Linked DNA regions of Hydrogenispora ethanolica. The main gene of each other region encodes a partner of the protein of the gene in region 2 in a complex. Links are inferred from orthologs where the notes say so. Each region holds a gene or a part of one and is shown on either strand. Other genes may lie near its edges.

What was found.
Region 1: the proteins of EDC14_RS10265 (region 2) and hfq are in contact, whole or in part, in a crystal structure (PDB 3VU3), measured with the Escherichia coli proteins. The link is inferred for Hydrogenispora ethanolica from one-to-one orthologs.

What each region holds. Positions count from the first base shown.
Region 1 is NZ_SLUN01000036.1:3,255-6,901, forward strand. What follows is about bases 979-3,647. They hold hfq (RNA chaperone Hfq), read right to left. Parts: upstream 2,602-3,647; coding sequence 2,356-2,601; downstream 979-2,355. Other genes in these bases: EDC14_RS21475 (methionine gamma-lyase family protein), read right to left, coding at 979-1,313; EDC14_RS21480 (prephenate dehydratase), read right to left, coding at 1,294-2,166; miaA (tRNA (adenosine(37)-N6)-dimethylallyltransferase MiaA), read right to left, coding at 2,649-3,575; mutL (DNA mismatch repair endonuclease MutL), read right to left, coding at 3,578-3,647. Outside these bases: more of EDC14_RS21475, read right to left, coding at 51-978. UniProt on the Escherichia coli protein: RNA chaperone that binds small regulatory RNA (sRNAs) and mRNAs to facilitate mRNA translational regulation in response to envelope stress, environmental stress and changes in metabolite concentrations.
Region 2 is NZ_SLUN01000010.1:129,945-134,838, reverse strand. The notes cover bases 739-3,676. They hold EDC14_RS10265 (catalase), read right to left. Parts: upstream 2,965-3,676; coding sequence 1,513-2,964; downstream 739-1,512. Other genes in these bases: EDC14_RS10260 (class I SAM-dependent methyltransferase), read right to left, coding at 3,096-3,676; EDC14_RS10270 (serine/threonine-protein kinase), read left to right, coding at 739-1,296. Also shown: more of EDC14_RS10270, read left to right, coding at 1-738; more of EDC14_RS10260, read right to left, coding at 3,677-3,830; EDC14_RS10255 (LacI family DNA-binding transcriptional regulator), read left to right, coding at 4,333-4,894.

The DNA of each region.
Region 1 (3,647 bases), on a different replicon or contig from region 2:
ATTCACCTTTAATCAGGCGATTCCTGCTATCAATTTCAAAAACAACCTATTTAAAAAAGCCCGTTTTGAGCAAATTTATTCATAAAAATCCTCGCTAAACTAAGTTTGACTTGTGTATAAGAAATACCTCCCTGGAGATAGGCCAGATAAGGCGGCTTTAAAGGAGCGTCAACGGAAAACTCACTGGTAGCGCCGGCAATAAAAGTTCCGCCACCCATGATTACTCGATGAATGTAACCGGGTAATTCAGCCGGTTCGGGACGGACATCCGATTCGACTGGTGAACTTTTCTGGACTTCTTGACAGAAATCAATCAAGCTTTCAGCTGTTTCAAAATAAACGCGTTGAATGATATCAGTACGGGTTTCCTCGGGAAGGGGATTGACTCGAAATCCTAACTTGTGGAACATACAGGAGGCTAAAACCGCACTTTTGACCATCTCGCCAACGCGATGCGGAGCTTCAAAAAACCCTTGAAAAAAGATTTGCAGATTTAATAAAGACGGTCCAATTTCCCCGCCGATTTTGGGAGCATAAAGGCGTTCTGCCGCTTTGATCACACATTTTTCTTTTCCGACAATATAGCCTCCACTTGGAATCAGACAGCCACCTGGGTTTTTAATTAATGACCCAGCTATCAAGTCTGCTCCAACCTCTGTCGGTTCCTTCTCTTCGACAAACTCTCCATAACAATTGTCTACAAAAATTATAATTTCCGGGAACTTCGTTTTGATCGCAGTAAAAACCTTTTCCAACTCATGAATGCTAAAGGAATGCCGTTCTGAATACCCGCATGATCTTTGGAACGCCACAATTTTGGTCCGATTTGAAATAGCAGACAAGATGTTTGAAAGGTCCAAAGACCCGTCATTCGTCAGAGGCACCATTTTGACATGAAAACCGCCGGTTTCACTTGTCGATTCGAAATCAGTTCCGGAAATTCCAAGTACACCGAGTAAAGTTTCATAGGGCTGTCCAGATGCCAGCACCAATTCGTCGTGATGATGCAAATTGCCCAACAGTGCGCAAGCGATGGCATGTGTCCCCGATACCAGTTGTTGTCGGACCAATGCGGATTCAGCGCCGAAAACCCGCGAGAAAATCTTCTCTAGAGTTTCTCTGCCTAAATCGTGATATCCATACCCGGTTGAGTTCTGAAAGTGATAGGAGCGAACTTTGGCTTCTTGAAAGGCATCCAACATTTTCGATTGATTTTTTAATGCAATATTTGCAATATGATCAAACGGGGCATTTAACTCGTTTTCAGTCTCTTTGATAAAACGGAGCAAATTATCAGGCAAATTCAACTTCATCTTCTCTTTTCCGTTTAGGATAACTTCCCAATATTTTCTTCCAACCGTTGAAGGCCCTCACCTGCATCTCTATGTTTTTTAAAGCCACATCAACTGATGGAGAAGATTTATGGCCGATAAACTCATAGATGAGTACATATTCTTGCGGTCTGATTTTATAGGGACGAGACTGAATGAACGTCAGGTCAATTTGAGCGTCGGCCAAGAATTTGGCAGTGTCGTATAGTTGCCCTGGTTGATTCATGCCATAGCGGACCGCCAGTAATGTGCGATCATCCTGCGTGACAGGACCATCCGTCAAGGAGCATACAAAAAACCGAGTTTCATTATTGGCGTAATCCTGAATTTCTTCTGAAAATAGAATCATTTGGTGTGCAATAGCGGTCTTTCGGCTACAAATAGCGGCAGCCGTTTCTTCTAATAAAGCCTTCTGGGCAGCTTCCGAAGTGGACAGTACCGGAACAAGCGCAATCCCAGGAAAGTATTCTTCCAGCCGATTTAGGCATTGGTTGATCGCTGAAGGGTGCGAATACACAGTGTGAAGTTTTTTCCAGTCGGAACCTGCTTTTGCAGCCAAAACATGAGAAATAGGCAAGTTCACTTCATCGCAAACTTTCACAAAATCTTGGTATTCGATTAAAGCGTCAAAAGAGGAGCCGATTAAGCCGTCAATTTTATTTTCTACTGGTATAACGGCATAATCAACCTCGCGATTCTGAACCAATCGTAACGAGTGATTTACCGTAGTTAAGATTATATCTTCATTGTCTAATGATGCATTCATGCGATTGGCAAAAATAATGGCTGCCTGTTCCGCATATGTTCCTTTGGGACCAAGAGTCGCAATTTTCACGGGCCGCTCCTTATACTTAATACCACGTAAATAATATAGATTTAAGCGCGGATTTACCACTATCTAATATTAAATAAAAAGCAGGATCATTGTCAATTCCAATTCGAAATTCAAAGGATTTATTTTATTTTGATTATTTTTTTAGGGCATTTATTTAAACGGTGGAAATGAAAAAGACCCTCGTGGGTCTTATTCTTCCTTCCTCTCCACATTGGAAAAATCGGATATAGGTCTGGCCGGAATAATGGTTGAAACTGCATGTTTGTATACCATCTGCTGCTTTCCGTCACTATCGAGAATTATGGTAAAGTTATCGAAGCCTTTAACCAACCCACGAAGTTGGAAACCGTTTACCAAAAATATGGTGACGGGAATACTCTCTTTTCGAACCTGATTTAAAAAAGCATCTTGCAGGTTGATGGCTGGTTTGTTCATCATTAAAATTTCCCTCCAAAACTGATTTAACTTACTCTATTCGACATTTAGTCCAATCTACCTTCAATATAACGCAAAATTTCTCCAATAAATTCCTGTTTTCTCTCCGAAATATTCAACCATAAATCAATTGGTTCCCGCCGGAACCATGTCAATTGTCGTTTGGCGTAATGCCTGGTTTCTCGCTTAATCTGAGTCAGCGCCTCAGCTAACGATAGCTTACCTTGTAAATACTCATTGATGTGCCGATACCCCAAGCTTTGCATCGGCTTTAAACTGGAGTCATAGCCCATTTGCAGGAGCGTTTGGACCTCTTCGATGAATCCATCTTCAATCATCTGATCTACGCGTGTTTCGATCCGATGGTAAAGCTCATTTCGATCCCGATCTAAGAAAATGTAGGTGGTCTTATACTGAAAATCCGGATGGCGTTTTGGTTGCAGAGCAGACAAAGGAGTTCCCGTCGTATGAAAGACTTCCAATGCTCGGATAATTCGTACCAAGTCATTTGGATGGATGCGTATGGCTGCCTGCGGATCCACTTCTGCCAGGCGTTGATGTAAAGTGGTAACGCCATGCCGCTCTGCAATTTTACGAAACTCGTTACGAAGTTCATTATTCGGACCGCCAGGATCAAAAACGTACGATTGAGTGCATGCACGAATATAGAGACCAGTCCCTCCCACCATCAATGGGAGTTTCCCGCGTCGTAAAACGTCAGTGATGATTCGATAAAATTCAGCTTGATAATCCGCCACTGAGAAATTTTGATCGGGATTAACCAGATCAATAAGATGGTGTTTGACTTCGGACTGTAGCTTTGGGGACGGCTTAGCGGTTCCAATATCCATCCGACGATAAATTTGCATTGAATCGGCAGAGAGAATCTCGGCGTTTAGCTCTTTAGCTAAAACAATACTGAGATCGGTTTTCCCCACCGCTGTAGGTCCAGCTAATACAATTAAAGTATCCATGCTCATCGACGTAAAAATTTTTTGGCCAGTTCGTCCACTGTCATCCGGAAGATAGTCGGCCTACCATGCGGA
Region 2 (4,894 bases):
TTGAGCGAATGGTTGTTCCTTGGGGAGCAGTCGGAGGACGGAGTCGTCTTTCAGTGCGGGCAAGCCGCGGATGGCCTGGCGTTGTATCATTGGGAACGGTTGAACGGCCGGCCGGGCAGCGCCGACTTGAATTGGCTGCGGAGCGAGGCCGAGCGGCGGGCGCTGGTTCATCCGGTCCCGCCGGACGGAGCGGGGATCCTGCCGGTGGCGGGGCCTCTGGCCTATCAGGAGCGGTATTGGCTGGGCTGGCCGCTGCGGCGGAGCCGGCCGCTCGACCGGGCGGCGGAACGGCTGGCTGATCCCGAGAGCCTGTTGCGCGGGGTCCGGGCGCTGATCCGGGACTATGCCCGGTTGCACCGGGCGGGCCTGGCGGTGGGACGGCCCGATTGGCGGCGGTTGCGTTATGACGGCCGGGCGGTAGCGATGCCCGATCCCTGGTTCCGGGAACATCTGGTCCGGCCCGAACTGGAGCTGCCGCAGGGGCTGGCGGAGTGCCGGCCGCCGGAGGAGTATCGTTCCGGCGGATCGGGCGCGGCGGGGGACCGGTATTATCTGGGCTTGATCATCTATTGGTTTTGGACGGGACGGCTCCCTTACGAGCTGCGGCGGGGCTGGCCCACGGCCGCCTTGCGCAAGGGAGAGCTGATTCCACCCGAAGTCTTCCGGCCGGGCATTCCGGCGGAAGCGTCGCGGCTGGTGCTGGCGTTGCTGGGGCCGGATCCGGAACGTCGGCCGGGGACGGACGAAGTGGAACGGGTCTGGGAGGAGTTGCTGGCCCGCCGGGAGGTTCTTCCGGCGTCGCCGGCCGGGGTGGAGGAGCGGGAGCGGACCGTCGTCCGGGGCTATCGGAGGCGCTGTTTGGCGCGGCGGGCCGGCCGCATCCTGGCGACGGCCTGCGGCGGAATTTTGGCGCTGGGGGCGTTGAGCCTTTGGCTGGCTGGAGAGGATCGGCCTTTGGCGGATCCGCAGGGGATCGCCAGGCAATTTTACGATCAGAGCCGGCGGCCGGTGGCGGCCGCTGCCGCCGGGGAAGCGGAACGCTGGAGCCGGGACTTTCGCCGGGCGTGGCAACGCCGGATGGCCTTGGCGGAGGCGGTGGCGCTGGCGCCCGTCGCCGATCTGGAGGGATTGCGGCTGCTGTCGCGGGACGATTCGCGGGCGGTGGTGGCGGTCCGCTTGCGCTGGCGGGAGTTTACCGAGGAGGGGTGGCGGTTCCGGAGGAGCCTGGAGCGGTTGACCTTGGAGCGGCGGGGCAAGGGGTGGAGGATCGTTGGGAGGGAGGAGATGAGGGAGTAAAGGAAGGTTTTGGGCCGCTGCTTTCATCCGGGATGCAACGGCCCGTTTTTTTTATCATGATTTGCGGAACTAGGTGAAGCGGCATGATTTTCGCAAATCACATCCGTTGAAGCGAACGCCGTTGCCCCGGAAAAAGGTCGCCCGCCTTCAACGCGAAGGCGGGAGGAATCGTGGAACCCTTTAACGTAAGCATGGCAGGAAGCAACCAAACGGTCATTACGGTACCGTCTGAATCCCCTGGGCGATTCTGCGGCCGAGGTCGGGGTCGGTGCGCAGGAAATGTTCGAGCATGCGGTTTTGGATCGGTTCGTAGGCCTGGCTGAGGTTTTCGACGATGTTGGAGACGAAATGTTGCTTTTCCAGCTCGGTCATGTTCCGGTAGCGGCAGCCGGGTTGATAGTAGTCGTCGCCCTCGGGTTCGGTCCGGGCGATTTCGCCGGAGGCGAACTGGGGGGCGGGACAGCCGCGCTCCGGGGCGGGCAGGGGCATTCCGCCGCCCAGAGTGTTGGGGAGGTAATTGGCGATGCCGTCATTGCAGCGGGTTTGCATCGGTCCGGCCTGCATTTTGTGGTGCACCGGATGGCGCGGGCGATTGATGGGCAGGTTGGCATAGTTGGGGCCGATCCGGTAGCGCTGGGTATCGCCATAGGGAAAGACCCGGCCCTGCAGGATGCGATCGTTTGAAAGTGTGATCCCGGGGACGAGGGAGGCGGGGGAGAAGGCGGCCTGCTCGACTTCGACGAAGAAGTCCCCGGGATTTTTATTGAGCGTCATCATTCCCACCGGCAGCAGCGGAATCATGTCTTCGGGCCAGATCTTGGTGGGATCCAGGGGATCGAACGGTTGATTGGCTGCATCGGACACGTTCATAATCTGGACGCACAGCTCGTATTCGACCGGTTGACCGGCGGCGATGGTCTCAAAGAGATCCCTGCCGGCGATGTCGGGGTCGCTTCCCGCCAGTTGAGTGGCGGTCCGGCTGTCGATGCATTGGACTCCGGCGCAAGGCTCCCAGTGGTACTTGATGGATACCTCATCCCCGCGCAAGTTGACCCACTTGAAGGTATTAATGCCAAAACCCTGAATGGTCCGGTAGCTTTGGACCGTTCCGATATCCGAAAACAAGTAGCTGAGAAAGTTCATGGATTCGGGCCGCAGTGACATGAAATCCCAGAAACGGCTGGTCCCGATCGGTCCGCCCCGGATATTGGAGACCGGATCGGGTTTGATGGCGTGCACAAAATCGGGAAACTGGAGCGGGTCGCGGAACGGAAATACCGGAACGTGGTTGCCGACGAGGTCGTAGTTGCCTTCGTCCGTATAAAACCGCACCGCGAAGCCCCGGATGTCCCGGACGGTATCCGCGCCGCCCTGCGAGCCGCCGGCCAACGAGAACCGGACGAAAACCGGGGTTATCGTTTCGGGACTCTGCAGGAAGTCGGCCTTGGTGAATTGGGCCATGGACTGGTAAGGCCGGAAGAAGCCGAACGCTCCGGCGCCTTTGGCGTGCAACACTCTTTCGGGAACGCGTTCGCGGTCAAAGTGGGCCAGCTTTTCGAGGAAAACCGGATCTGCCATTACGATCGGGCCGCTTGGGCCGAGGCTTAAGGAATGTTGATCGTCACTGACCGGTATGCCCTGGCTATCGGTGAGAAAGTCTTTGTTCATTCTCCTTGATCCCCCCACATCTCAATTCCGTTATGAATTTTATTGAGGATGTGGGGGAGTTAGAATGGAATGGGGATGACGGAGGCGTTTTTTGAGGCCGGCATATCAATTTGTCGAAAGCAAGTGCATTCCTAATCCTTCACCGCCGCGACGAGCAGGAACATGGGGCGGCGCAGTTCGTGGCGGTAGTCGGGGTGCTGCGCCAGCATTTCCGGGGACGGGACAGGTTCGGCGATTTCGGTGATGCGGAAGCCGGCCGCGATGAGGGTGTTGAGATAGCTGGCGAGGGTCCGGTGGTATTTGACGACATCCTCATCGAGGAATCTGGCGGTACGGGCGCCTTCGGTCTGGTAGTCGTCGACCGGCCAGTGCAGTTTCTCGCCCTGGGGGCCGTAGTGCCAGTCCTGGGCGGCGCGGGCAGTAAAGATGGGATGTTCGACGGAGAATACGAAATGGCCGCCCGGCGTCAAGTTGTGCTGGACTTTCTGACAGACGAGGTCGAAGCACTCGACGTAATGCAGGGCCAGGGAACTGACCACGATGTCGAACCCGGCGGCGGGGAAGTCGATGTCCTCGATCGCCAGTCGGCGGTATTCGATGGCGGGATCGGCGGTGGCGGCCCGGGCGCGCGCCAGCATCTTCTCGGATAGATCGACGCCCAGCACCGAACGGGCGCCTTGCTCGCGGGCGTAACGGCAGTGCCAGCCGAAACCGCAGCCAAGATCCAGGACCCGCTTACCCGAAAATTCGGGAAGCATCACCCGGAAAACATGCCATTCCCCGGCGGCCTCCAGCCCGCCGATGGAACGGGCCATCTGGCTGTATTTGTTGAAAAATTCGCTATCGTCGTATTTGTTTTGTTTCAAAAGGGTGCGCCTCCTTTGGCATTGCGTTCGGCGATGAGTGACGATCTTAGTGTATCAAGCGAATCAGCGAAACGCAACAGCACTGCTCCGACGGCTCGGGATCATGTTCATGATCGGCTTGCGCTTCGCGGCGACCGAGTGACCCGTGGCGCAACACATGCCGTTTTTGCCGGGATGGAAGAACCGGCAATCCGGTCATGCTGGAAATGGACGAAGTAAACGATAATGTAACATTTGTAAATAAGAAATGTAAAATTTGGCCGAAACCGTGATTGACTTTTCGATTTTTTCCAGTTATGATAGTTGCAAATCCAATTGTTGGATTTGCAACGAAAGGATGCAATAAATTTCTTCACTACGATTTGCATTCCCAAGTCTACCTGCAAATGAAATCGAAAGCGGAATCTATTCATCCTATTATAGCGGTAATAAGGTGAATGAAATCCCTTCCTGTTTCATCAGGCCGAATTTAACTTATAAGTCACCGGTGGGAAGGTCGCCCATGAAAAAGAAGGTCACCGCACAGGATATCGCGGACAGCCTCGGTTTATCCAGAAATACAGTCTCCAAAGCCCTGAATGACCACCCCAGCATCGCCGAGGCGACCCAAAAGCTGGTGTTGGAAAAAGCGGCGGAGATGGGGTATAAGAAGCTCAAGAATTTGCCGCTGATCGGCGAGACGGGTCACAAAAGGACCGGCCACATTGTCGTGGTGACCCATGAACAATTCGTGGACGCTTCGTACTGGTCGATTGTCTCCCGCGGCGCGGTCGATACGCTGAATCAGGCCGGCTACAACCTGATCTTCAACTATATCAAGCAGACCGATCTGGAAGCGCATCTTTTGCCCCAAAGCCTCGCGCCGGACTGCGCTGACGGCATGATCGTCCTCGGCACGCTGCGGGCCGACTACGTCCGGGATCTGCTCGGCTCGGGACTGCCCGCCGTCTACATCGACGCCGCCCTGGAGCTGGCCGGGAGCGAATGGCAGCGGGACACCATCCTGATGGAGAATGAAGAAAGCACTTGCCGGATCGCCCGGACCCTGATCGGGCAGGGCCATT